4 regions of the Arthrobacter sp. P4_F10 genome follow, and region 1 is predicted to be linked to each of the others. Evidence: riboswitches for the same ligand, from Rfam matches in the RefSeq annotation. Region 1 holds a riboswitch; each other region holds the start of a gene.
What was found. A riboswitch is a leader RNA that binds a small molecule or an ion and turns the genes downstream of it on or off. The one in region 1 is predicted to bind thiamine pyrophosphate.
Positions count from the first base shown of each region.

Region 2: another riboswitch for thiamine pyrophosphate. It lies ahead of AC1DR1_RS14885 (ECF transporter S component); the one in region 1 lies ahead of AC1DR1_RS15275 (bifunctional hydroxymethylpyrimidine kinase/phosphomethylpyrimidine kinase).
Region 3: another riboswitch for thiamine pyrophosphate. It lies ahead of thiC (phosphomethylpyrimidine synthase ThiC); the one in region 1 lies ahead of AC1DR1_RS15275 (bifunctional hydroxymethylpyrimidine kinase/phosphomethylpyrimidine kinase).
Region 4: another riboswitch for thiamine pyrophosphate. It lies ahead of thiO (glycine oxidase ThiO); the one in region 1 lies ahead of AC1DR1_RS15275 (bifunctional hydroxymethylpyrimidine kinase/phosphomethylpyrimidine kinase).

Region 1 covers NZ_JBFUJJ010000015.1:42,752-49,999, reverse strand. The annotation lists gene AC1DR1_RS15275 (bifunctional hydroxymethylpyrimidine kinase/phosphomethylpyrimidine kinase) at 357-2,066, opposite strand; TPP riboswitch at 2,049-2,145, opposite strand; gene AC1DR1_RS15270 (Rne/Rng family ribonuclease) at 2,224-5,457, opposite strand; gene AC1DR1_RS15265 (vitamin K epoxide reductase family protein) at 5,936-6,607, shown strand; gene ndk (nucleoside-diphosphate kinase) at 6,705-7,118, opposite strand; gene AC1DR1_RS15255 (DUF4233 domain-containing protein) at 7,202-7,248, opposite strand, start outside.
Region 2 covers NZ_JBFUJJ010000014.1:61,686-68,933, reverse strand. The annotation lists gene AC1DR1_RS14895 (energy-coupling factor transporter transmembrane component T family protein) at 1-443, opposite strand, end outside; gene AC1DR1_RS14890 (ABC transporter ATP-binding protein) at 440-2,041, opposite strand; gene AC1DR1_RS14885 (ECF transporter S component) at 2,086-2,733, opposite strand; TPP riboswitch at 2,800-2,943, opposite strand; gene AC1DR1_RS14880 (heme-degrading domain-containing protein) at 3,132-3,677, shown strand; gene AC1DR1_RS14875 (DUF4235 domain-containing protein) at 3,719-3,982, shown strand; gene mnhG (monovalent cation/H(+) antiporter subunit G) at 4,071-4,472, opposite strand; gene AC1DR1_RS14865 (MrpF/PhaF family protein) at 4,462-4,740, opposite strand; gene AC1DR1_RS14860 (Na+/H+ antiporter subunit E) at 4,737-5,282, opposite strand; gene AC1DR1_RS14855 (Na+/H+ antiporter subunit D) at 5,279-6,910, opposite strand; gene AC1DR1_RS14850 (Na(+)/H(+) antiporter subunit C) at 6,907-7,248, opposite strand, start outside.
Region 3 covers NZ_JBFUJJ010000002.1:20,737-27,984, forward strand. The annotation lists gene AC1DR1_RS03035 (VOC family protein) at 1-624, opposite strand, end outside; gene AC1DR1_RS03040 (amidohydrolase family protein) at 707-1,789, opposite strand; gene AC1DR1_RS03045 (GNAT family N-acetyltransferase) at 1,786-2,292, opposite strand; TPP riboswitch at 2,367-2,475, shown strand; gene thiC (phosphomethylpyrimidine synthase ThiC) at 2,471-4,306, shown strand; gene AC1DR1_RS03055 (alpha/beta fold hydrolase) at 4,303-5,037, opposite strand; gene ffh (signal recognition particle protein) at 5,108-6,691, opposite strand; gene AC1DR1_RS03065 (glucose-6-phosphate dehydrogenase) at 6,844-7,248, shown strand, end outside.
Region 4 covers NZ_JBFUJJ010000002.1:431,847-439,094, reverse strand. The annotation lists gene AC1DR1_RS04885 (RNB domain-containing ribonuclease) at 1-1,500, opposite strand, end outside; gene AC1DR1_RS04880 (ferritin-like fold-containing protein) at 1,539-2,213, shown strand; gene thiE (thiamine phosphate synthase) at 2,322-3,017, opposite strand; TPP riboswitch at 3,044-3,164, shown strand; gene thiO (glycine oxidase ThiO) at 3,159-4,499, shown strand; gene thiS (sulfur carrier protein ThiS) at 4,496-4,732, shown strand; gene AC1DR1_RS04860 (thiazole synthase) at 4,738-5,562, shown strand; gene AC1DR1_RS04855 (4a-hydroxytetrahydrobiopterin dehydratase) at 5,621-6,292, shown strand; gene AC1DR1_RS04850 (hypothetical protein) at 6,323-6,625, opposite strand; gene AC1DR1_RS04845 (DUF3107 domain-containing protein) at 6,746-6,970, opposite strand; gene AC1DR1_RS04840 (TetR/AcrR family transcriptional regulator) at 7,032-7,248, opposite strand, start outside.

The DNA.
Region 1 (7,248 bases):
ACCTGGGGCCAAATTGTTTGGACCGGCTCACGCTGTGCCTCAACGCCGGTGGATTCCCCGGGGGAACCCATGAGCTATCCCCGGAACAAATCCACTTGGAATTCCAAGCAGGCTGTTCTCAGGGTCATAACCCAAGTGTTGGCGTAAGCACCGAAGATCTAGAATACGCTAATTTTGCCTTCGGCCGCAAATGAGGCTGGTTCCGGCTGGTAGTCCGTGATAGGCGCCACAACGTCTTGAAGCAAAGACCGTGTCAATGTTCTTGACCGTGATCTCGACCGTCTTGATGCTGTGCTGCCGCAACGACTTCCGGAACCGTGCCCCACCATCGTACCGGCTGTGCGGGCCAGGTCGTGTCAGGCGTACAGCCGCGGCGCGTCGAAGAAGGCCACTTCGTAGCCCGATGACTGCCGGAAAGCCAGGGCCATGGCCTCCCGCTCGCTCCCGGATGCCCGTCGGGCCGCCGTGTCCGTGTACGCGATGGCCTGCCGGGTCGCGGCGGCGAAGTCCTCATCGGCGTACGTCCGCAGCCAGTCGGCGTAGGGGTGTGCCACGGGGGCGCCGCCGGCAAGGAATTCCCGGTGCAGGGTGGCCCCGACCTCGGCGTAGAGCCAGAAGCATGGGAGCGCCGCCGCGACGAGGATCGCGTAGCTGCCGGCCACCGAGGCGGCCAGCAAGTGGTCCACGTACGACTTCGTCACCGGGCCCAGGTTGGGGGCAGTGGGGCGGGTGCTGAGCCAGGAACGGTGCAGCTCTGATTCGACCTCCAGGCAGGTCTGTGCGGAACGGGCCCAGAACAGCTGCTCCGCCTCGGTGGGGGCGATCGCGGCGGCACGGGCCAGGACCCGGGAGTAGCCGTTGAGGTAGATGGCGTCCTGGGCGAGGTAGTACGCGAACTCGTGCTCGGGCAAGGTCCCGTCGGCCAGCCCGCGGATGAAGTCCAGGGCGTAGATGGCGTCAAGATCGCCCGCGGCCCCTGCGCGCAAGGCAGCGGCGAACTCGCCCTCCGCCGGACCGTGGCCGTCGAGGCTGCCCTGGCCGCGTTGGTCGTCTTTGAGGGCGTGCACATCGCCAGTTTGCTGCATGTGGTGGAAGTGATGGACCGGACCGTTGCCGGAGCCGACGTCCAGGGCCGCGGCTTCGCGGAGCGCGCCCAGCAGCCACGGCTTGACCTCCCGCAACGCCGCTTCCCAGTCCCCCACCCGGGCCTGCACGGTGGCCATGGCCGAGGACAAGGAGCAGCCGGTGCCGTGGCTGTTGCGCGTGGCGATCCGCTCCCCCGGCACCACCACCGTTTCCCGGCCGAGCAGGCCCCCGGTGTTCACCAATGCATCCGGGCAGCCGGCGCCCGCGCCGTTCCCGCCCTCCGCGGCATCGCCGCCGTCGACGGGTCCGTCCCCGGGCTGGCCGCCCTGGGAGTGTCCGTCCTTGAGGTGCCCGCCTTTGACCAGCACGGTGGTGCCGGTCAGGGCCGCCAGTCGTTTGCCCTGCGCCAAGGCCTCAGCCCAGTCGGCCGCGGCGGGCTCTTTGAGCAGGATGGCGAGTTCGGCGAGGTTCGGCGTGATGAGGTCCGCCAGCGGCAGGAGGGCCTGCAGGGCGGCCTCGGCCGATTCCTGCAGGAGCCGGTCGCCGCTGGTGGCGACCATCACCGGGTCCAGGACGACGACGTCGGGGCGCACCTTTTCCAGCCAGCTGCGGACGGCGTCGATCACCGCGGCGTCGCCGAGCATGCCGATCTTGACGGCGTCGATGCCGATGTCGTCGCTGATGGCGTCCAGCTGGGCCGTGAGGAACGCGGCCGGGGGCACGTGGACGGCGCGCACGCCCTGGGTGTTTTGGGCCGTCAGGGCCGTGATGGCGGCCATGCCGTAGCCGCCGTTCGCTGCGATGCTCTTCAGGTCGGCCTGGATCCCGGCCCCGCCGGAGGGGTCGGAGCCGGCGATGGCCAGCACGCGGGGAATGCGCGGGGGTGCGGACGGGGTCGGCACGGACGGGGACGGCCCTGCCGGCTGACAATCGCTGGGCAGAAACTCGGACTGATTCGATCTCGCGGACAAGTCAGACATCCCTTCGCCGGTGCTAACCGGACAGGTTCAACGGGTCTGGATCTCAGCCGGCTGATGCGCGGCACCCCGTGTCAGTGTTCCAGCCTAGCCGTTGCCACCGGGCTGCCCCGTTAACGCAGGAGCGGGACCGGTCGGGGAAGCGATCAGTCGCGGCGGACTACAGCTCCGACGCCGGTACGCCCACGCCGAGAATGATCGGCTCGTTGCCGGCCGGGATGGACGCCGGCCTGGCCGCGGCGGGTGCCTTGGCCTCGTGAACCGATCCGGCCGCGGCCGGCCTAGTCGCCTCGCGATGCTCCACGGAGGTCTCGTTCGCAGCGCCCTGGGCGCGGCTGGCGCTCCGGTTGCGGCGCCCGCGGCGGCCACGAGCCGTGGTGTCCGCTGTCCGCGAAGCCGGTGCCTCCGCAGTGCGCACGGCTGCGGGTGCCTCGGTGGCCGCGGAGAGCGGGGCCTGGACGGCGTCCATCCCGGCCGGCTTGCCGGCCTCGGCGTCGCCCAGGTTGGCGAAGGCCTCGGTCAGCAGGTCCAGGGTCAGGGCCGGTTCCGGCGTGTCCTCGGCGTGCTCGACGAACGGCAGGGCCACCTGCTCACCGCCAAACGTCAGCACGGTCGCGGGACGTCCGGCTGCCTCTTCGGCGGCCGCGAGCTGCGTGACGGCGTCGACGGCGGCCTTGCGGGCCCCGGCGTCGCTGGCAGCGGCTGCCTCCCCGTCGTGCAGGTGCGCGGCGTGCGCCGCGGCGGCGATGTTGGCCAGCGCGGCCCGGGTGGCTTCAGCCTTCGCGTGGCGTTCGGCCTCGGTGGGCTCGGCGTGGACGGCTGCGGGTGCGGCCGGTGCCGTCTCCTGCCCTTGGCCTCCCCTGCCGCGGCGACGGCTCTTGCGCTCCGTGCGGGCAGCAGGCTGGGCCTCGGCGCGCGGCACATAGTGCTCCGCGGCAACCGTGTTTGCGCGGCGGTGTTCCACCGGCTCGTCGTGGGTGACGATGCCGCGGCCCGCGCAGGTTTCGCACTGTTCGCCGAAGACTTCCAGCAGCCCGGTGCCCATCCGCTTGCGGGTCATCTGCACGAGGCCCAGCGAGGTTACCTCCGCCACCTGGTGCTTGGTCCGGTCCCGGCCCAGGCACTCCACCATGCGGCGCAGCACGAGGTCGCGGTTGGATTCGAGCACCATGTCGATGAAGTCGATCACGATGATGCCGCCAATGTCGCGCAGGCGCAGCTGCCGGACGACTTCCTCGGCCGCTTCCAGGTTGTTCTTGGTGACGGTTTCCTCGAGGTTGCCGCCGGAGCCGGTGAACTTGCCGGTGTTGACGTCCACCACGGTCATGGCTTCGGTGCGGTCGATCACGAGGGAACCGCCGGAGGGCAGGAAGACCTTCCGGTCCAGGGCCTTGTGGATCTGCTCGTCGATGCGCCAGGCAGCGAAGATGTCCGTGTCCTTGGTCCACTTCTCGAGCCGGCCCACGAGGTCCGGTGCCACGTAGGTGACATAGGCCTCGATGGTGTCCCAGGCTTCCTCGCCGGAGACGATCAGCTTGGAGAAGTCCTCGTTGAAGACGTCGCGGACCACCTTGATGGTCAGGTCAGGTTCGCCGTAGAGCAGCTCGGGGGCGAGGATTTTGGTCGACGTCGACTGGCTCTCGATGCCCTCCCACTGCGCGCGGAGCCGGTTGATGTCGTGCGTCAGCTCTTCCTCGGAGGCACCCTCGGCCGCGGTGCGGACAATGACGCCCGCGTCCTCAGGCAGGCGGTCCTTGAGGATCCGCTTGAGGCGGTTGCGCTCGACGTCGGGCAGCTTGCGGGAGATGCCGGTCATGGAGCCGCCGGGCACGTACACAAGGTAGCGGCCGGGCAGCGAGATCTGGCTGGTGAGGCGGGCCCCCTTGTGGCCGACCGGGTCCTTGGTGACCTGGACCAGCACGGAGTCGCCGGACTTCAGCGCGTTCTCGATCCTGCGCTGTTTGCCTTCGAGGTTGACGGACTCCCAGTTCACTTCGCCGGCGTAGAGCACGGCGTTGCGGCCGCGGCCGATGTCCACGAATGCGGCTTCCATGGACGGCAGCACGTTCTGGACCTTGCCCAGGTAGACGTTGCCGATCAGGGAATCCTGCTGGGTCTTGGACACAAAGTGTTCGGCCAGGACGCCGTCTTCGAGGACCCCGATCTGGATTCTGTCGTCGCGCTGGCGGACGATCATCTGGCGGTCCACGGACTCGCGGCGGGCCAGGAACTCGGCCTCGGTGATGACGGTGCGGCGGCGGCCGGTGTCGCGGGATTCGCGGCGTCGCTGCTTCTTGGCTTCCAGGCGGGTGGAGCCCTTGACGGACGTGACGCGGTTGTTGACCGGCGCCTCGGCCATGGCCCGCGGCGCACGGACGCGGGTCACCGTGTTGGGCGGATCGTCGCCTTCCCCACCGGTCAGTTCCAGGTCCTGGTCGCCGCGGCGACGGCGGCGGCGGCGGCGCGACGTCACGCCATCCTCAAGGGTTGCCTCGGAACCTTCGTCGCCCTCGTCCTCGGCGCCTTCGGACTCGGTGTCGGACTCGGCGGACGTACGGGTGCGCCCGCGCCGGCCACGGCTGCGGCGTCGACGGCGGCTGCCGGCGTCCTCGTCCTCGTCGCCTTCTTCCTCCTCGGGCTCCGCTGCTGCTGCGGCAACGGGGACCGGGCGCACCACGGTGCTGAGGTCGGGGGCCTGGAAGATCACGGAAGTGAGGGCACCCGGTTCCATGAACAGCGACGTGGCCGGGCTTTCCTCGGGCAGGGCTTCCGGCTCTTCGGGCTGGGCCGCGGCGGGGGCTTGCGCAGGTTCGGCCGCCGTGGCGGCTTCTGCCGGCTCGGCTTCTTCGGCCGGGACCGCTGCTGCGGGTACGTCTTCGGCTTTCGGTGCGGCCTTGGCACGGCTGGCGCGGCGCCGGACCGGCTTCTCTGGGGCCGTCTCTGCGACCTTCTCTGTGGCCGTCTCCGTGACGGCGGCGTCGTCGGAAGCAGCGGCCGCCTCGGGAGCCTCTGCCGCGGCAGGCGCGTTGGCTTCGGGCTCTTCAGCGAAGGCAGGCAACGGTTCCGGGTCGGCAACAGGCTTGCGGGCACGGGTGCGCCGTGCGGGCGCCTTTACAGCAGTTTCGGGGGCAGCAGTTTCGGGTACGGCGGTTTCGGCGTCGGCTGCTTTGCGGCGCGCGGCGACGGGCTCATCCGAGCCGGCCGCTTCGGCCAGCACCGCGGCTTCAGCCACGGCCTCCGCGGCGGCCGCGGCGTTGACCTTTGCGACGGGCGCCTTCCGGCGGGTCCGGACGGCCCTCTTCGGCGCTGCCGGAGCTTCCGCTTCCGCAGTTGCTTCTGCTTCCCCGGCGGCTACTAGTTCTTCGTTACCGGCTACAACCTGGTCATTATCCATCTGTGGCGACACTCCTGCCCCTGATGCGCCGCCACATTCGGCGCCCGTTGGGGCAAATATGCGTCAACACCCGCAGGCATTGACAGAAGTCAATTGGATACCCTCAGGTTCGCACCGGCAGTGGGGTGCGGCAGCCCTGGAGGGCCGGCGAGATTGTTTTGGAACCCGTTGACCTACACGCCACAACCAGGTGCCGTCCAATGGCATTGCGGGACAGCTGGAATCAGAGGATCCGCAGCTCCCTGCTCATCATTGGCGGTCTTGAAACAAAATCGCCGGACCGGAATCCGGATGTGGATCGGGTTCCAGCCACGATCATTGTCTCACAGGAGCCGCCAAAGCTGGCGTAGGCGGGGCCTGAAGTGCTTTCGGAGCGGCTGGGCAGGGCGGCAGGGGCCGTTCTCCGCCGCTGCCCAGCCTGCGGCGTTAGAATCGGGCCAGAAGAACACGGTCAAGACGATCAAAGGACTCATATTCCATGCCCAGCATCTCCAGCACTGCCGGTGACGCGACCGTACAGCACCCGGGTTCCGGCCCGGCGCCCGCGGACCGCTCCCTTCCCACGATGACCCGCGACCGCCCGTTCGCCTGGCTCCTGCTGATCACCGGCGTCGTTGGCTGGCTCGCTTCCGGCGCCCTGGTGCTGGAGAAGCTGGAGGTCCTGAAGGACCCCAACCACGTCACGGTCTGCGACGTGAACCCGTGGATCTCCTGCGGCCAGGTCATGCAGACGCCGCAGAGTTCTGTGTTCGGCTTCCCGAACATGTTCATCGGCATCGTGGCTTTCGCCGTGATCATCACCACGGCCATGGGCATCCTGGCCGGCGCAAGATTCGCCCGGTGGTACTGGCTGGGGCTGCAGGCGGGCGTGACGCTGGGCTTCGCGTTCGTTATCTGGCTCTGGTCCCAGGCCCTGTACGCCATCCACATCCTCTGCCCGTTCTGCATGATCGTCTGGGCCGTGATGATCCCGTTGTTCGTCTGGGTGAGCGTCCGCAACATCTCCCACGGGGTGATCGCGTTGCCCGCCGGTCCCACCAAGGTGATCGGCGACTCGGGCTGGATCATCACGGCGCTGCTGTACGTCGCCGTCATCGCGACAATCTTCTTCGCCTTCATCCAGGTCTTCATCGGGACCTCCGGCTACTAAGCACTCCCGAACGCCGCGAGATAACAGTTAAGGCCAATGTTCAGCGTGAACATTGGCCTTATCTGTCACCTCGGTGAGGCGAGGGTCCAGGAAATTCCTAGAACCAGATCTTGATCTCGCGCTCGGCGGATTCCACCGAATCCGAGCCGTGGACCAGGTTCTGCTGTACCTTCAGGCCCCAGTCGCGGCCGAAGTCGCCGCGGATGGTGCCGGGCGCCGCCGTCGTCGGGTCCGTGGTCCCGGCGAGGATACGGAAGCCCTCAATCACGCGGTGGCCCTCGAAGATTGCGGCGACCACCGGGCCGCTGAGCATGAACTCAACCAGCGGCTCGTAGAACGGCTTGCCGACGTGCTCCTCGTAGTGCTGCTCGAGCAGCTCGCGGTTCGCATCGACTTTCTTGAGCTCGGCCAGGGTGTAGCCCTTGGCTTCGATCCGGCTCAGGATGGCGCCGGACAGGTTGCGGGCGACGCCGTCGGGCTTGATCAGGACGAGGGTGCGCTCAATGCTCACAGCTGCTCCAATGTGTTGGGGTGGGGTTCGGGTCAAGTCTACGGGGTGCGGCCCAAGCGCCGGGCGCAGGTTCAGTCGCTGGTTCAGGCGCCGTTGCCGGGCGCGGGGCCCTGGGGATGGGCCGCATCCC
Region 2 (7,248 bases), on a different contig from region 1:
AACCGGTGCGGCAGTTTTGCGTTCTGGGCCAGGGCGTCGGCAAGGTCTGTGGGGTCCGTGCAGCTCATCAGCAGCACCGCAGGCAGTGCGATCGCGAGCCCGCGGAGCATGAAGCCGATCCCCAGCTGCAGGGAACCGGCGCTGATGGACCAGATCCCGGCGTCGAGCAGGACGGATCCGGCGTCGGGCGCCAGGATGGCGGTGCTCCAGCCGCCCAGCGCCGCCGCGAGGATCAGCGGCCAGCCGCGCTGCCACAGCAAGGCCAGGGTCAGGCCGGCCAGCGGCAGGAGCAGCAGTTCGAAGGCCAGCGCCACCGACGCCGAGACCCAGTCAATGGACAGCGCCAGGACCAGCGTGATCAGGGTGACCGCGGTGAACTTGGCGAGCGGGTTGGCGCGGGTCAGCAGCGCATGGTTGCCGCGCAGGCTCAGTGCGTCCCTCATGGCGAGGCCCCCTCCGGCAGCTCAAGATCCGGGCCGGGAGCATCCGCGGCGGCAGTTTCCCGCGGCCGGAGTCGGAGTTCGGTGCCGCCGAGGACGGCGCTGAATTCGGCGTCATGCGTCACGGAGACGACGGCGGTGCCGGCGTCGAGCAGCTCGGACAGGAACGAGGCGAGTTCGGCCCAGGTATTGGCGTCCTGGCCGAAGGTGGGCTCGTCCAGGACGAGCACCTGCGGGTGCGCGGCCAGCACGGTGGCTACCGAAAGGCGGCGCTTCTCGCCGCCGGAAAGCGTGTAGGGGTTGGCCTCCACGAGTTCGCTGAGCCGCAGCCGTTCCAGCAGCTCGTCCACGCGGTCTGCGCCGTAGCCGAGGTGGCGGGGGCCGAACATGAGCTCGTCCAGGACCTTGCCGGTGACGAACTGGTGCTCGGGTTCCTGGAACACGGTGCCTATCCTGGCGATCAGCTGCTGGGCCTTCCACCGGTACGGATCGGTTCCGGCATCACCGCTGAGCTTCGGCGCGGCCGAGACCGTTCCGGCAACGGGCCGCAGGAGCCCGGCCAGCGTCAGCGCCAGGGTGGACTTCCCCGCGCCGTTCGGTCCCGTGATGGTCAGGGCCTCGCCGGCGTGGACCTGGACGGAAACTCCGGACTGGACCGGACGCGGCGCGATCGTGCGGAAGCCGTCGCGCAGCCCGGCCCGCCGCGGCCGCTCGCGTGACACCGCGAGCCCGTCGGCCGCGAGCAGGAGCTGACCTGCGTCCCGTGCCGGCAGCCGCAACCGCGTCGCCGGGACGTAGCCCGGCACCCAGACGCCCGCACCGATGAGCATGTCCCGCGCCTCGGCCAGGACCCGGTCCGGCGGTCCGTCAATCAGCACGGCGGAGTCCGTGGCGGACCCGGGCTGCAGCACCACGATCCTGTCCACCAGGTCTTTCCAGACCCCCACCCGGTGCTCCACGACCACCAGGGTGGCGCCGGTCTTGTCCAGGCAGCGGCCCACAGCGTCGCGGACCTCCAGGACGCCGGCGGGGTCGAGGTTGGCGGTCGGCTCGTCGAGCAGCAGCAGCCCCGGCCGCATCGCAAGGATCCCGGCGAGCGCCAGCCGTTGCTTTTGTCCGCCGGAGAGTGCCGACGTCGGGTGGTCCAGCGGCAGCCGGCCCAGCCCGACGTCGTCGAGTGCCTCGCGCACGCGCGGCCAGATCTCCGCCGCCGGGACGGCGAGGTTCTCCGCACCGAAGGCGACGTCGTCGCCGAGGCGGGAAAGCACCACCTGGGTTTCCGGGTCCTGCTGCACAAGCCCGGCGCGGCCGCGCTGCGCCCGTGGCGGGGCACCGTCGATCAGCAGGCTTCCGGTCTCGTCTGAGTCTTCGGAGTCGCCGGCCGGCCCCGAGGCGCCGGCCGCGCCGTCGCCCAGCACGCCGGCCAGGGCGTGGAGCAGCGTCGATTTGCCGGCGCCGGAGGGGCCCAGCAGGAGCACGCGCTCCCCCGGCCGGATGTCCAGCTCAAGGCCGCTGACGGCGGGCCGGGGCCTTCCGGCGTGCCGCCAGCCCCAGCCGCGGGCCGTGACGGCGGCCGGCCGGACGCCTGTTGAAGATCTCATGGGTGCTCTGCAGAGTTCAGGATAAGAGGGTTCTGGAGAAGCGATCAGGAGAAAACAGGCTCCGTGGCGGCCTTGCGGGAGGCAAAGGAGCCCAGCACTCCGGTCTTGGCCAGGCCGCGGGTGGCGAGCCAGGACAGTCCGCCGGCAATCACTGCGCCGGAGATTGTGGTGAAGGCGATGTAGGCGAGCTTGTCCCCGGCTGCGTAGGCGATGTTCCAGCCCCACGGCAGGAAGGAATCGTTGAGGCCGCAGAACAGGCCCGCGCCGGCTCCGGCGAGCAGGGACACCGGCAGGTTGAACTTCTTATAGAGGAAGGCCGCGAAGACCAGTTCCGCGCCGAGGCCCTGCAGGATGCCGGAGATCAGCACCGTGGTGCCGTACTGCGAGCCCATGATGAGCTCGCCCGTGGCCGCGACGGTTTCGCAGAAGAGCGCTGCGCCCGGCTTGCGGATGATGAGCATGCCCAGCACCGCCGGGATCATCCAGCCGCCGGCGTAGAGTCCGCTGAGCGGCGGGTAGAGCGCGTTGACCGGGACCGAAATGAGGTTCGCGCCCTGGGACCAGGCCCAGAAGATGACGCCGCCGGCAACGGCGATCAACGCGGCCACCACAATGTCCACCACACGCCAGGTGTAGTTGCGCCGGGCCGATGATGGGCTGGCGGAACCATGCTGTGCTGAAATATCTGTCATGTCGTCCTCCTGAGGAACAGGAGGGGAGGGTGCTCCGGCCGGCTTCGGCTTCCGCCGCCCTCCGCGCACCCTGAGAACTCGACTCCCTTGCGCCGGTACTAACCGGATCAGGTTCGAGGGTCTGCGGCTGCCCGCACTCTCAGCGCCCACCTAAGGTTTCCCCGGATTTTTCCGGTGATGCCCGACGGCGGCGCTCCCCTGTCGTAAATTGTTTCGCCCTTGTGGGCTGGCTCAGTTTACACCCGGAGGGCCGGGTTTTCAGTGGTGTGCCGTCACAATCCGGGACGGGGCAAAGCAGGTCTCCGCGGCCGGGAACGCCCCGCTTGGTAGAGTCGACGTGTCGGACACCCGGACCCGCCAGCGGGCGGCCTCGTCACCCACCGGAAAGCTGGATTATTTTGACGCAGACACCAGCCACACAAGATCCCTCCGGGGAATACGACCCTGACTCGAGGGAGCCGCAGCCGCAGGGATCCCTGGCGGTGCTCATCGGCCGGGTACTGGCCGAGATGGACGCGCTCCAGTTCGCGTCGTTCAGCAAGGACGACGCCCTGGACCTCGGGCTCCTCCTTGTCGAGCTGGGCAGGCAACGCTCGCTGCCCATCGCGGTCGACATCACCAAGGGCGAGCAGGTGCTCTTCCACGCAGCGCTGGACGGTGCCACGCCGGACAATGAGCGCTGGATCAACGCCAAGAAGCGGACCGCCATGCGGTACGAGGTCCCGTCCCTGCTGGTGGGCCTCCGGGCCCGCGCTGCCGGCGGAATGATCGAGGACAACGCCTGGTGGGACCAGACGGAGTTCGCCGCCCACGGCGGGGCGTTCCCCATTTACGTGCGCGGCACGGGCGCCGTCGCCGTCGTCACCGTCTCCGGCCTGCCCCAGAAGGCGGACCACGAACTCGTGGTCGAGGCCCTGCGGATGGTCCTCACACCGGAACGCTAGGCTAGGGAGAGACCCAGTTCCCGTCCCAAGGAGACCGAAGAATGAACATCATCATCAAGCTGCTCGGCACCGGCATCAGCCTCCTGGCCGGCTTTGCCGGCACCAAGCTGGTGGACACCATCTGGGAAAAGTCCACGGGCAACAAGCCGCCCAAGGGCCACGACGACGACGTCCCCACCACGCTGCGCTCGGCCCTGACGTTCGCCCTGATCTCCGCATCGGTCAGCGCCATCATCCAGGTGCTCGCCAACCGCGGCACCCAGCGCGCGATCACCCGCTTCGCCAAGACCCAGGACATCGTCTGACCGGACTCGACTAGCGGCGGCGCCGGTCGAAGCGTCGGTCGAAGCGTCGGTCGATGTGCCGGGCTGCCGCGCCGGTCACCGAACGGGCTCAGCGGCCGGCTTCGTCGTCGTCGTCCACTCCGTGTTTGGCCGCCTGCTGGCCCGCTGCCTGTTGAACTACGGCCTCGAGCTCGTCGGAGCTCAGCAGCTCCGGATGCAGGTGCTTGGTCCGGTAGCCGGCCCGGCCCACCATGTGGGCCGACACGGGGACGGTGAGCAGCTGGAAGAGCCAGGCCACCACCAGGACGGGCCACACCCACCAGCTGCGCATCTGCAGGCCAAGCGCCGCCAACAGCAGGAACAGGCCGAGGACCTGCGGCTTGGTGGCGGCGTGCATCCTGCTCATGAGGTCCGGGAACCGCAACAGCCCGATCGCGGCGCCGAGTGACATGAGCGCGCCGGTCACCATGAACACGGCGGAGACGGCATCGATCACTGTTTCAGGATTCACGGACGCTCTCCCTTCTCTCAGCCACGAACCGGGCCACAGTGACCGAGCCGACGAACCCGATGAGGGAAATCGCAACGAGCAGCATCAGGTTGTTGAGGTGCCGGTTGACGGCCATGTCGATGCACAGGGCCGCCCCGAAAATGGCCAGCAGCACGTCGGCGGCGAGAACCCGGTCCAGCAGCGAGGGGCCCCGCCCGATCCGGACGATCGCCCCCGCGGCGGCCAGGGAAAGTACGACGGCGGTCACCGTCAGGACGGTCTGCATCATGCGGCGATCTCCTGTGTGAGGGCGGACAGTTCGTCTTTGGTCCCCATGATCCTGATCAGCCCGGCCTCGGTGTCCCGGACCTCCTTGCGCAGCTTGGCCGCGTCCTCGGCATTGCGGACGTTGATGCCGTGGATGTAGAGCGTGGACGTTGACCTGTCCACCTCCACCACGAGGGATCCCGGAATCAGCGAGATCACATGCCCGGTGGCAGTGACCAGGAGGTCGGAATGGCTCCGAAGCGGCACGGCGACAATGGCGCTGACCACGTTGGGGCCGCGGACCACGGCGAGGTACAGGACCTGGAAGCTTGCCGCGACGACCTTTCCGAGGAAGATGAGGGCGAAGGGCACGGCGCGGAGCACGTTGAAGCGGCCGCCGAGCTCCACGGGGGGCAGATAGAAGATGCGCGCCACAAGCACGGCGATGAGGGCCCCGAAGAGGAGATTGCCCGGGCTGAAGTTCTGCCACAGCGCGCCCCAGACAAAAACGAGCCACACCAGCAGCGGCAGTTCCTGGCGCAGCGAGATCCTTTTCCGGTTCATTTGCCGCCACCCTGCAACTCGCCCTGCCCGGGCTGGGCCGCCGGAGGCACCGGCGGCACCGGCGCGTCCTCGCCAAGCACGGCCTGGATATAGGAGGACCTGTCCAGCATCTCCTCGGCGGACTGGTCGGCCACCCTGAACAGCGGCCCGGCGAAGACGGTCAGGGCCACGCCAAAGACCACCAGGCCCAGGGTGGAGCCCACCATGGTGCGGGGCAGCAGGGTCACGTTCGTCCTCCCGGCCCGGTCCCCGGTGGCGGAGTCGGCCGGTGCCGCCAGGAGCACCGGATCGGGGTGCTCAGCGTCCTCGGGCTTGCGCCAGAACGCCCGGTTCCAGACCCTCGCGATAGCCAGCAGGGTCAGCAGGCTCGTCAGCACGCCACCGATCACCAGGGCGTAGGCCAGCGGTGTGCCCAGTTCGACGCCTGCCTGTAGCAGCCCCAGCTTGCCCAGGAAACCCGAGAACGGCGGGATTCCGGCCAGGTTCATGGCGGGAATGAAGAACAGGACCCCCAAGACCGGGGAGAGCTTGGCCAGCCCGGCCACGCGGTCCATGGATGAGCTGCCGCCGCGGCGTTCAATCAGGCCGGTCACCAGGAACAGGCTGGTCTGGATGGTGATGTGGTGGGCCACGTAGAACACCGCGGCGCCCAGGCCGGCCACCGTGGACATGGCCAGGCCGAACACCATGTAGCCAATGTGGCTGACCAGCGTGAAGGACAAGAGCCTCTTGATGTCGCTTTGGGCCAGGGCGCCGAGGATACCCACCACCATGGTCAGCAGCGCCGCGACCATGAGCGGGGCGTTGAGCGCATCCCCCGGGAAAAGCAGCGTCTCCGTGCGGACCATCGCATACACGCCCACCTTGGTCAGCAGCCCGGCAAACACCGCGGTGACGGGGGCCGGTGCAGTGGGGTAGGAGTCGGGGAGCCAGAAGGACAGCGGGAAGACGGCGGCCTTGATGCCGAAGGCCACCAGCAGCATGACGTGCAGCAGCGTCCGGGTGCCTTGGTCGAGGTCCCCGAGCTTGATGGCGAGATCCGCCATATTGATGGTTCCGGTGGCGCCGTAGACCATGGCGATCGCGATCAGGAACAGTACCGAGGACACGACGGAAACCACCACGTAGGTCACGCCGGCCCGGATGCGCGGGCCCGTGCCGCCGAGGGTGATGAGCACGTAGCTGGCCGTCAGCAGAATCTCAAAGCCGACGTAGAGGTTGAAGAGGTCTCCGGAGAGGAAGGCGTTCGACACCCCGGCCACGAGGATCAGGTAGGTCGGGTGGAAGATCGAGACCGGCGCGTCGCGGTCGCCGTCGGCCATGCCCTGTCCCGTTGCGTAGATCAGCACCGCAAGGCTCACGGTCGAGGACACCACGAGCATGAGCGAGGAGAACTGGTCCACCACCAGCACGATGCCCCAGGGCGGCAGCCAGCCGCCGATGTCCACCGCGGCCGTCCCGCCTTCCCAGACGGAGGCCAGCAGCCAGCACTCCAGCAGCAGGGTCAGGGTCAGGACGGCGATGCTGATCGCGCGCTGGGCCCGGGTGTGATGGATGAGCAGGAACGTCAGGGCGGCGCCCAGGATGGGGAGTACGACGGCGAGCGGGGCAAAGCTGGTGATGTTCACTCTTCGCCTCCTTCCGGGCTGGGGTCAACGTTCAGGGAACCGGGCTGCTCTTCAGAGGCGGCCTTGTCGGCCCGCACGGGGCGGTCACCGGACATGACCGCGGCCGTGCCGCCCCCTGTGCCGGGAGCGGGAGCGGAGGCTGTGGCCTTGTCTATGGTTCCGGCGCCGTCGGAGCCGACCATGGCCAGCGGGAACTCTGACGTCTCGGCCGGGATCACGGAGTCGTCCTCGGCATCGAAGCTGGGCGTTTCTGCGACGCGGCGGTCCTCGGCGTCGTCCTGGATTTCATCCTGGCGGGCCAGGACCCAGGTGCGGTAGATGATGCCCAGCATAAACGC
Region 3 (7,248 bases), on a different contig from region 1:
GTGCCAGCCCGCGGTCTTCTCGAATCCGAGGGTGCCGACGTAGAACTCTTGCGCGGAATGAACGTCGCCCACTTGCAGGTGGACGTGCCCGACGCCGGCGGCGGCCTCGCGCTGGCCGGTCACGGATTCTTCGGTCAGGAACTGCTGCAGGTAACGCTGCGGCGGCAGGGCCAGGCTGTCCATGACGACGTTCTTGCCCTCCCACGACCAGGCTTCCCGCGGCCGGTCCCAGTACAGCTCGATGCCGTTGCCCTCGGGGTCGTTGAAGTAGAACGCCTCGCTGACAAGGTGGTCCGCGCTGCCCGTGAAGGACTGGGGCTCATACTGGGCCGCGGTGGCCACGGTAGCCGCCAGGGAGTGCTGGTCCTCGAAGAGCAGGGCGGTGTGGAAGAGCCCGGCCTCGCCGCGGGAGGGAATGTTCAGGCCGGGGGCGGGCGCCAGGTGGACCAGCGGCTTGCGCTTGCGTCCGAGGTAGAGGCCGCCGTCCTGTTCGGCCACAATTTCCAGGCCGAGGGCCCGCTGGTAGTAATCGGTCATGAGCTTCATGTCGCCGACCTTGAGCATCACGGTGCCCATGCTGAGTTCGGCCGGAAGGAGATCCTGGGTGCTGGATTCTTGGGTCATCGAAACGCTCCGGTGTCTTGCGGCCACCGGGTATCGGCGACCTTTCGTATAGGGTAAAATTACTTGAAGCTTCAATTTATTCCTAACGGATGAAGTGCCCCCTCAGCACAATGTGCTGTAGGCCCGCGAGGGTGCCGAGGTGCTGCCGGGGGTCTTCGGCGCATACCAGGACGTCGGCGCTGGCCCCTTCGGCGATGCCGTCCGCGCCGAGCCACGTCCTCGCGGACCAGGCCGCCGCGTCGAGGGCGGCTGCTGCGGGCAGGCCGGCGGCGTGCAGGGCATGGATCTCGTCCACGATCCGGCCGTGCCTGATCACGCTGCCGGCGTCGGTGCCGGCATAGATGGCCACCCCGGCCTCGTAGGCTTCGAGGACCCGTTCAGCCCGCCGTTCCCACAGCGAGCGCATGTGGGCGGCGTAGCGGGGGAACTTGGCCTCCGCCCGCGTGGCGATGTCCGGGAACGTGGCGATGTTGATCAGAGTGGGCACGATCGGGACGCCTTGGTCGAGGAAGCGCGGCAAGTGCCGGGGCAGCAGCCCGGTGCCGTGCTCGATGCAGTCGATCCCGGCGTCGAGCATGTCATCCAGGGTGTCTTCGGCGAAGCAGTGCGCGGTGACCCGGGCCCCTTCATCGTGGGCGGCCTGGACGGCGTCCTTGACCGTCCGGGCGGGAAAGCTGGCCGCCAGGTCGCCGGCGTCGCGGTCGATCCAGTCCCCCACGAGCTTGACCCAGCCGTCGCCCGCGCGGGCCTGCTTCCGCACCGCCTCTACGAGATCCTCCGGCTGGACCTCGATGGCCAGGCCCGGCAGGTAGCGCCGGGTCCTGCCGAGGTGCCGGCCGGAGCGGATGATCCGGGGAAGGTCCGCCCGCTGCTGGAGCCAGCGGGTGTCGTGGACCGCGCCGGCATCTCGGACCAGCAGCGTCCCGGCGTCCCGGTCCGCCAGGGCCTGGGATTCGGCGGTGTCCTCGGAAACGTCCCCGCCCGGGCCCAGGCCGATGTGGCAGTGTGCGTCCACGAACCCGGGAATGACCCAGCCGTCCAGCACGGTCTCCGGCGCGGCTGCCGGGCGGCGGAAGGTCAGCAGTCCGTCCACCGACCAAAGTCCGCGGCGTTCCTGGTCCGCGGCCGTGAGGATGGGGCCGCTGAATTCGATGATGCCGGTCATGGCCTAAGCCTAATCCGCATGACAACCCGCCGGCCCAGATCATCCAGCCCCAGCTGCGCTTCGTGCACCCGCAGGGCAGCCAACGCCTGGCCCGGCTGGGCGAATTCCTCGAAACCGCAGCTCGCGTAAAACGGCCCATTGAACGGAATGTCCGCGAAGGTGCTAAGCGTCATCGATAAACAGCCACGACTCCGGGCCGCATCGATGGCCGCCTCCACCACGGACCGGCCGATCCCCCGCCCGCCGAAGTCCGGCTGCACGGAGAGTTGCTCCAGGTGGGCCTGGCCGCCGAGTTCGTCAACGCGGGCAAATCCTACGGGCGGGTTTCCGGCGACAAGTATGAAGCGCGGCTCGACCGGCGTCGTCAACGCCGGAGCCGGGAGCGCCTGGTCCCCCGGCTCCGCTTCGAGGATGCGGTCTGCTGCGGCCTCGAGAACCGGCAGCGCCGGAAGGTCTTCCGGCGTCGCCGTCCTGATCCGGGCCGCGGCCCCGGGCACAGTCACAATGCCAAGCTAACACCGCGGTCCGCCGGCCGCGTCATACTCCACAGCCGTCGACAGGCACGTGGTAGCTTCGTCTACGACCACACGGGTGCCCCCTGCAGGGGCTGAGATCGGGCTGACGCAGCCTGCGACCGTTGAACCTGTCCGGGTAATGCCGGCGAAGGAAGTGAGTATTTTCGTGAATACCCAATTGACCCAGCACAGCCCTGCCCAAATCGAGCCCGTCCAAATTGAGTCAGCCCAAAATGAGCCTGCAGCCGCCACGCAGTCGCTGAAGTCCCACTCGCTGGCCTTCACCACGGACCCGGACCATGGCATCCGCGTCCCGGTGACCGAGATTGCCCTGGAACCCTCACCGGGCGGCGTCGGGAACGCACCCTTCCGGGTCTACCGCACCGCCGGCCCCGGCAGCGATCCGGTCCGCGGGCTGGAGCCCTTCCGGGCATCCTGGATTGAGGCCAGGGCGGACACCGAAACCTACGCCGGCCGGGAACGGGAGCTGCTCGACGACGGCAAGTCGGCGGTGCGCCGGGGTGCGGCGTCGGCCGAGTGGCGGGGCGGCCGGCCGGTGCCGCGGCGCGCCGTTGAGGGCAAGACCGTCACGCAGATGCGCTACGCCCGGGACGGTGTCATCACACAGGAAATGCGGTTCGTCGCGCTGCGGGAGAACTGCGATGTGGAGCTGGTCCGCAGCGAGGTGGCCGCGGGGCGGGCGATCATTCCCAACAACGTCAACCACCCCGAATCCGAGCCGATGATCATCGGCAAGGCGTTCCTGGTGAAAATCAACGCCAATATCGGCAACTCCGCCGTGACCAGTTCCATCGCCGAGGAGGTGGACAAACTCCAGTGGGCCACCCAGTGGGGCGCGGACACGGTCATGGACCTCTCCACCGGGGACGACATCCACACGACACGCGAATGGATCATCCGCAACTCCCCCGTCCCCATCGGCACGGTCCCGATCTACCAGGCGCTGGAGAAGGTCAACGGTGAGGCGAATGCCCTGACCTGGGAGATCTTCCGGGACACCGTGATCGAGCAGTGCGAGCAGGGCGTGGACTACATGACCATCCACGCCGGGGTGCTGCTGCGCTACGTGCCCCTGACAGCCAACCGGGTCACCGGCATCGTCTCCCGCGGCGGCTCCATCATGGCCGGCTGGTGCCTGGCGCACCACCAGGAGAACTTCCTCTACACCCACTTCGACGAGCTGTGCGAGATCTTCGCGAAGTACGACGTCGCGTTCTCCCTGGGTGACGGGCTGCGGCCCGGCGCGACGGCGGATGCCAACGACGCGGCGCAGTTCGCCGAGCTGGACACGCTGGCCGAGCTCACGCAGCGGGCCTGGGAGTTCGATGTGCAGGTCATGGTGGAGGGCCCGGGACATGTGCCCTTCCACCTCGTCCGGGAAAACGTGGAGCGCCAGCAGGAACTCTGCAAGGGCGCCCCGTTCTATACGCTCGGGCCGCTGGTCACCGATATCGCACCGGGGTATGACCACATCACCTCGGCGATCGGCGCCACGGAGATTGCCCGCTTCGGCACCGCCATGCTCTGCTACGTGACACCCAAGGAACACCTCGGGCTGCCGAACAAGGACGACGTGAAGACGGGCGTGATCACCTACAAGATCGCGGCCCACGCCGCCGACCTCGCCAAGGGCCACCCCGGCGCCCACGAACGCGACGATGCCCTGTCCAAGGCGCGGTTTGAGTTCCGCTGGCGGGACCAGTTCGCGCTGTCCCTGGACCCGGTGACGGCGGAGGCCTTCCACGATGAGACGCTTCCCGCGGAGCCGGCCAAGACAGCCCACTTCTGCTCGATGTGCGGTCCCAAGTTCTGCTCGATGCGGATCAGCCAGGACATCCGGGACGAATACGGTTCAGCTGATTCGCAGGCGGCCCTGGCGCAGATGGCGGCCGGAATGCAGGCGAAGAGCAATGAGTTCCTCGCCTCGGGCGGCAAGGTCTACCTGCCGGAACCGGCCGTAGGCGAACCTGCAGCCTCCTAGGACGCCCGGGCGTGCTGGTGCCGGCTAACCTCGGCGATGTACGAGCGGATGGCCCGGTCCCCCTCGGCTGAATCCTGGGGCCGGTGCCCTCCCGGCGCCGTGCGGTGCAGGGCGCCGGTCTCGCGCAGGTAGCCGGCGATTTCCTCATACAGCGGTTCCCAGCCTCCGGTCAGGACCAGCGTCGGCACGCCCGGCACGATCTGCAGCGGGGCTTCCCACGGCGGCGCCTGCAGGCGGAGCCGGCGCGCCGCCCGGAGGGCCTCCGGCGTCGTGGCCCCCGGGGCGTCGGCCGCAAACGCGCGGCGGATGAACTCCCGCTGGAAGTCGTCGTCGCTGAGGTTGTGCCGGACGTCGAAGAGCGGCTGCATGAGCGCCCGGTGCGCAGCGGTGGCGGGAAGCTCCGCGGTCAGGGACAGGCAGGCCGGTTCCACCAGGGTGAGCGACTGGACGAGGTCGGGCCGCTCGACGGCAGCCATCATCGCGGCGATCGCGCCCTGCGAATGGGCCACCACATGGCCGCCGGCCTCGCCGCGGCCGTCGTCTGCCAGCGACGCGAGCACAATTGCGGCGTCGGCGGCGAAGTTGGATTCGAGGGGTTCCGCGACGGCGTCAAACCCGTGCCGCCGCAGGAACAGGGCGTCGTAGTCCAGCGCCATTCCGTGCTGCTTTGGCCACGCGGCGGCACCGAAGCTGCCATCCCCGTGGACGAAGACTACGCGCTGCTTGAACATTGTCTAACCCTATGGCACTTCAGTGCTGATGCCGCCGGCGACACAGTCCCGGCGGCATTAGCAGCTGCGGCTACTTGCTGCCGCCGAGGAACTTGTCGAAGCCCTTGGGCAAATTCAGCTGGGACGGATCGAAGTCGCCGCCCTGCTGGCCGAACGATGCCCCGGTGGGCAGGGCCTTGGAGCCGGCGGCACGCCGGACCTCGGCGTCGCGCAGTTCCTGCGCTGCCTTGGCCGGGTTGCCGGAGCGGGCCTTCTTCTTGGGCGCGGGCTTGGCTCCCTTGCGCGCCCCGCCGCCCATGCCGGGCATCCCCGGCATTCCGGGCATCCCGCCGCCGGCGGCCATCTTCTTCATCATCTTCTGGGCCTGGGCAAAGCGCTCCAGCAGTCCGTTGACCTCGGAGACGTGCACGCCGGAACCGCGGGCAATGCGGGCCCGGCGGGAGCCGTTGATGATCTTCGGAGCAACGCGCTCGTGCGGGGTCATGGACCGGACAATGGCCTCAACACGGTCGATCTCGCGCTCGTCGAACTGCTCCAGCTGCTGGCGGATGTTCTGCGCGCCCGGCATCATCATGAGCATTTTCTTCATGGAGCCCATGTTGCGGATCTGCTGCATCTGGGCGAGGAAGTCATCCAGGGTGAAGTCTTCCTGGTCGGCGAACTTCTTCGCCATCCGGGCGGCTTCATCCTTGTCCCAGGACTTCTCGGCCTGCTCGATCAGGGTGAGGACGTCACCCATGTCGAGAATGCGCGAGGCCATGCGGTCCGGGTGGAAGAGCTCGAAGTCGTCCACGCCTTCGCCGGTGGACGCGAACATGACCGGCTTGCCGGTGACCGATGCGACGGAGAGCGCGGCACCGCCGCGGGCGTCGCCGTCGAGCTTGGAGAGCACGATGCCGGTGAAGTTGACGCCCTCGTCGAAGGCCACGGCCGTGTTGACGGCGTCCTGGCCGATCATGGAGTCGATCACGAACAGGACTTCGTTCGGGACGATCGCGCGGCGGATCTGGCGCGCCTGCTCCATCATGTCGGCGTCGACGCCGAGACGGCCGGCGGTGTCCACGATCACGACGTCGTGGAGGGTGCGCTTGGCTTCCTCGACGCCGTCACGGGCGACGGCGACCGGGTCGCCGGCAGGGTGGTCCAGCTCGGTGGACGTGGCGCCTGGGTGCGGGGCGAAAACGGGCACGCCGGCGCGCTGGCCGACCACCTGCAGCTGGGTGACGGCGTTGGGGCGCTGGAGGTCGCAGGCCACCAGCATGGGGCTGTGGCCCTGGGACTTGAGCCACTTGGCGAGCTTGCCGGCCAGGGTGGTCTTGCCGGCGCCCTGCAGGCCGGCCAGCATGATGATGGTGGGTCCGGTCTTGGCGAGGCGGATCCGGCGGGTCTCGCCGCCGAGGATCTCCACGAGCTCCTCGTTGACGATCTTGACGATCTGCTGGCTCGGGTTCAGCGCCCCGGAAACCTCGGCGCCGAGGGCACGCTCGCGCACGCGGCCGGTGAACTCCCGGACCACGGGCACGGCGACATCGGCGTCCAGGAGGGCACGCCGGATCTCGCGGACTGTGGCGTCAACGTCCGCCTCGGTCAGGCGGCCTTTGCCACGCAGATTCTTGAAGGTTGCTGTCAACCGGTCAGAGAGTGAATTGAACACGCGCCGTGCACTTCTTTCAGTGGATCTACAGGTGGCGGCCGGTGCGGCACGCCAGCGTCGCGACTGGTGTTCGCCTGGACGAACCGCCTCGACAACAGGACTCGACTATCTAGGGTACCAAGATGCGCCTTCAAGATGGCATGCTGGCTTAGGTGACCAGCCAAACAACTGTAAAAACCCTGCTCATCCTGGGCGCCTCAGGCGATCTGACGGGCAGGCTCCTGTTGCCAGGGCTGGCCCGCCTGGTGGCCCGGGGCCGCGCCGACGGCCTCACCCTGGCCGGAGCGGGATCGGACCCCTGGACGCCGGAGCAGTGGCTGGGCCGGATCGAGGAGTCCTTTGCGGACGAGAACTCCCGGGCCGATGCCCACGGCAAGCGGGAGCTCAAGCGGATCCGCCAGGAGAGCAGCTACCACCAAATCGATGTCACGGCCAAAGGCCAGCTCGCCGGGCTGCTGGCGCAGATGGAGGGCCCCGTGGCCATCTACTTCGCCCTGCCGCCGCGTGTCAGCCAGCGCGCGTGCGAGGCGCTGGCTCCCGAGGACGTGCCCGCCGGC
Region 4 (7,248 bases), on a different contig from region 1:
GCCCACGAGCTCCAGCTGGATTTCGCGTGTGGCGATGTCTGAGGACACCACCCGGACACGGACTTGCGTGCCCGGTTCCAGTTCGCCGGGGCATCGCGCGGTCACGGCGGGCTCGGCGATCTGGACGATCCCGGACGGGCCGTTTCCGTTGCCGTTGGCTTTGCCGCCGTTCCCATTCCCGTTCCCGCTGCCATTGGTGTTGCTCTTCGCCGGTTTGGGGCCGGAGATGACGACGGCGTCGAATTCCTGGCCGACGTGGTTGACGAGCAGCGCCGCCTCCACGGTGTCCAGCGACAGCCGCTCCAGTTTCGCGGCAAGCTGGTCCGAGGTGCCCATGATGGCCGGGAGGGACGGCAGGGCATCCCGGGCCCAGGCCGGAACTTCGGTGCCGTTGCTCAGGGCCTCGCAGATCACCAGCACGAAGCGGTCGACCAGCCGCCGCAACGGCGCCGTGGAATGGGCGTAGGCGGCGCCGATGGCGGACTGGACTGCGGCTCCCGGCACCGTGCCGTCGAAGTGCGTGTACCCGGCACCGCGGAAAAGCATCCCGGCCGAATGCACAATGGCCAGCTGCCGGGGGTCCGTGGGGTCCAGCGTCCGCAGGTACTCGCCGTAGCGCATTTCCCCGTCCCAGGGCTTGCCGAGAGCGTGGGTCTGGCGGTGGAAGTGCCTCAGTGAAGCCTCATCCGGGGCGGGCATGGTGCGCAGGATGCCGACCTTGCCCTGGAGCATGAGCGCGGCGGCGGCCATCCCGGTCATGAGCGAAATCTGGGCGTTCCAGTCCTCCACCGGCAGCGGCGGGGCCGCCACGATCCGGTAGCCGCCGTCGGGCAGCTGCTGGATTTCCTGTTCCGGCATGTTCAGGCTTGCGCCGCCGCGCAGGCGTTCCAGCTCCACCCGCTTGATGCCTACCTCTTTCAGCAACTGCAGCACTGGCGCCGCGGTGCCGGCGTCGAGCTCGGCCTGGACGCCTTTGTAGCTGAGTTTCGCGCGGCTGCGGACCTGTGCCCGGCGCACGAGGACTGAGGTCACCTCTGCCGCGGCGTCGAGCTCGAACTCCCAGACGAACGCCGCGCAGAGCTGCCCGGCGAGCAGGCTGCCGGCGGCCTCGCTGATGATTTCCGGGTGCAGCGGAATCCGGCCGTCCGGAGTGTAGAAGGTCTGGCCGCGGCGCCGGGTCTCGGCGTCGAGCGCGCCGCCCGGGGCGACAAAGGACGGGACGTCGGCGATGGCGTAGAACACCTTGTAGCCGCCGTCGCTCCGTTCGATGAACAGGGCCTGGTCGAGGTCAGTGGACGATGCCGGATCAATGGTCACGAACTCGACATGTGTGAGGTCCAGGTCCGGCAGCTTGTGCTCGGCCACAGCCGCCTCCGCGTCGCGCAACACGTTCTCGGGGAACGGACCGGGAAGTTCCAGCGTGGTGCGCAGCGCCTTGAGAGCCCCGGCAAGCTGGTTCTGCTGCTCGTGGACACTGGGGGTCAGGCGATGATGGGACACGAAAATCAGGGTAGCCCGATTTCCGCTATTAGTCTTGGATGATGAGCGCAACTGCGGACGATCCTGCCCTCTACAACAGCTTCCTGGCGGATCTGCTGGGAGTCATGGCGTACGGCGAGCTTTCTGCCTTCGAACGGCTGTCCTCGAGCGCCCGGTATTCGCCCACGCTGCATGACCGTGCAGTGCTGGGCAGGATGGCCGTGGACGAGTTCCAGCACTACGAACTCGTCCGCGCCCGGCTCGAGCACATGGGCCTGGACACGGAGGCTGCCATGCTGCCGTTCCAGCCCTCAGTGGACCACTTCCACGAGCGCACGCGCCCGGCGGACTGGTACGAGGCGCTCATGAAGGCCTACGTGATCGACACGGTCTCCGCTGACTTTTACAGCGCCGTCGGCCGGTACGTCGACGCCGGGACCCGGGAGCTGATCGGGCAGGTCCGCTCCACGGGCGAGTCTACGGCCGTGCTGCAGGAGCGTCTCAAGGCGGCCCTCGCCGATGACCCCCGGCTCGCGTCGCGCCTGGCGCTGTGGGCCAGGCGCCTGCTGGGTGAGGTCCTGACCCACGCCCAGCGGGTCAGCCTTGAGCACGAGTTCCTCGCCGGGCTCTCGGGGCTGGACGACGCCGACGCCAGGGAGCTGGTCAGCGGCCTGACGGCCGAACTCGCAGCGAACCATGCGCGCAGGATGGCAGGGCTGGGGCTGGCCGGGTAGGTCCAGTACCGAGCGCGAGCCGCGTTGCCGGCGAGGGTGCAGGCCTGGTTGCCGGCCAGGGTGGCCGCGGCCCGGAACGCCGGCGGGCTTGCGGGCCGGGGAACCTGCCTAGGATTCCGCAGCGTCCAGCGCCGCCAGCAGTGCACCCGCGGCGTGGGCCGGATCAGCGGCGTCGGTGATCGCCCGGACCACCACGATCCGCCGGGCGCCGGCCTGGACTACCTGCTCGACGTTGCTGAGGTCGACCCCGCCGATCGCGAACCACGGCACGACCCCGTCGACTTTGCCGGTGCCGTCCGCTTCCGCCCGGCCGATTGCCTGGGCGGCGTAGCGCACCAGGTCGAGGCCGACGGCGGCGCGTCCCGGCTTGGTGGGCGTCGCCCACACGGGTCCCACACAGAAATAGTCGAGTCCTTTACGGCCTGGTGAGGCGGCAATGGCGGCGTCCACCTGTTTCGGGCTGTGGGTGGACAGGCCGATCACGGCATCCTTGCCCAGGAAGCCGCGGGCGGCGTCGAACGAAATGTCCTTTTGGCCGATATGGAACACCGGCGCCCCGGACAAGGAGGCGATGTCAGCCCGGTCATTGACGGCCCACAGCCGTCCGTGGCGCTGTGCTGCCGCGTGAAGGACCTCCAGGAGTTCGAGTTCCTCCGCCGCCTCGAGCGATTTGTCGCGCAGCTGGATGATGTCAACGCCGCCTGCGAAGGCGGCGTCAACGAAGTCCTCGAAGTCGCCGCGGTCCCTGCGGGCGTCGGTGCAGAGGTAGAGGCGGGCGGTGGTGTGGAGGGGGTCCTGGCTCATGGCACCAGCCTAGTTCCTCTAAACTGGGCGCATACCGCGGGAGCCCGCAGCAGCCATGTCGCCGCTGCACGGCTGAGAGGGCGTCAGAGCCGACCGCTTGACCTGATCCGGCTAGTACCGGCGTAGGGAAGGAATTTTTTTATGGGCTCACGAGCCGGCCGCGCAGCCGAAGCCGCAAATGACGCCGCTTCCAGAGTTTGTGACGCCGGGCCCGGTACCGCAGGGGACATCAGCGCCGAAGGCATCACCACAGACATCACCGCAGACGTTGCCGTGATCGGCGGCGGCGTGATCGGCCACGGCATCGCGTTCGAGGCCAGCCGCGCGGGCCGGTCCGTGGTGCTGATCGATGATGCTCCCGGCAGCGGAGCCAGCTGGGCCGCGGCCGGCATGCTGGCCCCCGTGAGCGAGCTGCACTACCAGGAGGAGCAGCTCCTGGAGCTGATGCTTGAGTCCTCCGGGCTGTGGCCCGGATTCGCTGCCGAAGTCGACGCCGGTGCGGGGATGGACGCCGGTGCCGGGGGCACGGAATGCCGGGCCGGTACCGGCTACCTGACGACGCCGACCCTGGCCGTCGGGGCCGACGCGGCGGACCGGCGCGCGCTCGCGGACCTGAGGGAAGTCCAGCAGGCCTGCGGCCTCACCGTCGAACCGGTGACAGTGCGCGAGGCGCGGAGCCGGGAGCCGCTGCTGAGTCCCGGCATCTCGTGCGCCTTCGACATCCCGGCCGATCACCAGGTGGACCCCCGCCTCCTGATCGCCCGGCTCGCCGGCGTGCTCGGCACGGAGGGCGGGAGTTTGATCCGGCGGCGCGCGGCGGGCCTGCTGTGGCAGGACGGACAGGTTGCGGGCGTACGGCTGGCGGGTGGCGGTTTCGTGCGGGCCGCAGAAACCGTCGTCGCCAACGGGCTCGGCGCCGCCGGGCTCGAGGAGCTGCCCGCCGGACTGGCGCTGCCGCTGCGGCCCGTCTACGGCGACATCCTGCGCCTTCGCGTGCCCCCGCATCTTCAGCCGCTGCTCACCGCAACCGTGCGGGGCATGGTGCGCGGGGTTCCGGTGTACATCGTTCCCCGCCAGGACGGCACCGTGGTGATCGGAGCCACCCAGCGCGAGGACGGACCGTCGAATCCGCATGCCGTATCTGCCGGCGGCATCTACCAGCTGCTGCGGGACGCCCAGCAGCTGGTGCCCGCGGTCGCCGAGCTGGAGCTGCTGGAAGCCACGGCCCGGGCCCGGCCCGGCACCCCGGACAACGCCCCGTTGCTGGGGCGGGTCGCGCGCCCGGGCGGCGGGGACGTCCCGGGACTGATCATCGCCACAGGTTTCTTCCGGCACGGCGTCCTGCTGACCCCCGCCGCTGCCGCCGTATGCCGGCAACTCATGGACGGGACGCCGGACCCGCGCTGGGCCGGGTTCCGCCCCGACCGTTTTTCCCGCATCCCGGATACGTCCGGAGACAGCCCCAACAAGGAAGCAGCATGAACATCAGACTGAACGGAACGGAGCGGAGCGTCGCCGACGGCGCCTCCGTCAGCACACTCGTCAGCCAGCTCACGGGCCGCAGCATCGGCCCCGACGGCCGGGCTGCAGACGGGGGCAAACTCGGTGTCGCCGTGGCCCGCAACGCCGAAGTGGTGCCGCGCAGCCAGTGGCACGCCACGGCGCTCGCCGACGGCGACGACGTCGAACTTGTCACGGCAGTCCAGGGAGGATGACCAGCATGAACGAGACGACGTTGGCAGGAACACCGGCCGTACCGGTGACCGGGGCGGTGGCCGACCCGTTCGTGGTCGACGGCGTGGAGCTCAGCTCCCGCCTCATCATGGGTACCGGCGGTGCGCCGAGCCTGGACGGGCTGGGGGCCGCGCTCGTGGCCTCCGGGACCGAACTGACCACGGTGGCGATGCGCCGCTATTCGCCGGCCGAGACGGGCTCGCTGTTCCAGCTGCTCGAGGACCAGCAGATCCGGGTGCTGCCCAACACGGCCGGCTGTTTCACCGCCAAGGATGCTGTCCTCACCGCCGAGCTGGCCCGGGAGGCCCTGGAAACGGACTGGGTCAAGCTCGAAGTCATTGCCGACGAGCACACCCTGCTGCCGGACGCAGTCGAACTCGTGGACGCCACCGAACAGCTCGTGGCCCGCGGCTTCAAGGTCTTCGCCTACACCAACGACGACCCCGTGCTTGCCCTCCGGCTCGAAAACCTCGGCGCGACGGCCGTGATGCCGCTGGGCGCCCCGATCGGCACCGGTCTGGGCATCCTGAACCCGCACAACATCGAGCTGATCGTCTCGCGCGCGTCCGTGCCCGTGGTGCTGGATGCCGGGATCGGCACGGCCTCGGACGCGGCCCTGGCGATGGAAATCGGCTGCGACGCCGTGCTGCTGGCCACGGCCGTGACCCGGGCGCAGAATCCCGTGCTCATGGGGGAGGCCTTCAAACACGCCGTCATCGCCGGTAGGCTGGCAAAAAAGGCTGGCAGGATCCCGCGCCGCGAGCACGCGCTGGCGTCCTCGGCGATGGAAGGCCGGGCCGAATTCCTCTGAGTCCGGCCGCTCCCGGTAGGCCGCCAGTCTTGTCGGTCAACCAGTCAAGGAGACTGTCATGGCAGCCACGGACGACATCCTCACCCGCCCCCAGCTCGACGAAGCGCTGGCGGGCTTGCCGGACTGGCGGTACCGCCTCGGCGGGCTGGTGACCGTGTACAAGGCGCCGACGGCGGCCGCGGCACTGGAGCTGATCACCGCCGTCGGGCGCCTCGCCGAAGAGCAGAACCACCACCCGGACCTGGACTGGCGCTACAACCGGGTCTTTCTTCGCTACAGTTCCCATGACGCCGGCACCGAGGTGACGCCGAGGGACGTCAAAGCGGCGACGGCGGCCAGCGTGGCGGCCGCCGCAGTCGCTGCCACCGCGCAACCGGGGCTGTACCGGACGGTGGAAGTGGCCATCGATTCGGACAATCCCGCCGGGATTTCGGAGCTCTGGCGGGTCGCCCTCGGTTACCGCAAGGGCAGGTTCGGGGATCTCACCGACCCCTACGGCCGCGGCCCCTCGCTCTGGTTCCAGGAAACCTCCACCCCGAACGCCAACCGCATCCACCTGGACATCCACCGGAGCAAGGCCGAGTCCGGCTCCGTACTGGAGAAGACCGCGGCTACCGGGGCCTCAATGAACCGTGACCACGCACCCAACTGGGTGGTGGTCACGGATGCGCAGGGAAACCGTCTGTGCCTGTGCACCGAAGACGGCCACGGGCCGGACCTGCCGGCGTAGGGCAGCCCCCCTTGACGGGGTAATGCCCGGTCAGAGCTTCAGGATGGTTGTGAGCCGCTCGGTGTCCTGCCGGGTCCGGGTCTTGCCGAGGTACACCACGGCCGCGATCGAGGCCGCAGTGCCCAGGACCATCGGCAGGATCCACGGGATCCAGGTCAGGCCCGGCTGGTACCCGAGCCCGGCGGCAATGAAGATGATCCAGCTCAGCATGCCGACGGTCGCAGCGACTCCGGCTGGGACGCTGACGCCGTATTTCGTGTGCCGCTTGTCGTTAGCCCACACCACGAAGCCCGCAGCAACGGTCACCATGGCAACCACAATCAGAGAAAGCATTCAGGACACCTCACGCTTGTGAAGAAAACGACAGTGAGTAAACGGTAGTGAAGAAAGCGAAGCGGTACCGAAGGATTCAGCCGGGAAGCTGCTCCGACGGCGGCCGCTCGGACGGCGGGGCTAGAGAGCGCCGAAGCCGACGCGGCGGGCCTCTTCTGCTCCGATTTCCACGTAGCCCAGGACATTGGCGGGGACGATCACCAGGCGGCCCTTGTCGTCCTTCAGCCGCAGTTCGCCGCCCTTGGCGATCGCCTCGGCGACTACCTTGGCGACGGTGTCGGCGTCCTGGGTCGATTCGAGGACAAGTTCGCGGCCAATGTTCTGAATACCAATCTTTACTTCCACAGCAAGGCCTCCCAGCCAATCAACGTCCAAAGAATGTCTAAGGTCAATCTCTATTTGTAGTCTAGGTCTCTTTGGGGAAGCGGGAGATTCCGCGCCAAGCTAAACGGTAGATGAGGTCGCTGGCAACATCGAGGTCCAGGTTCCCGTCCGTTTCCAGCCAGTACCGGGCGCTCACGTGGGCCATTCCGGCGAGCCCGCGGCCCAGCAGTTGGGCTTCGAGGTCGGGCAGTTTCGTGTCCTCGGCGATGACGCGCGCGACGGCGTCGGCAAAGGTCTTG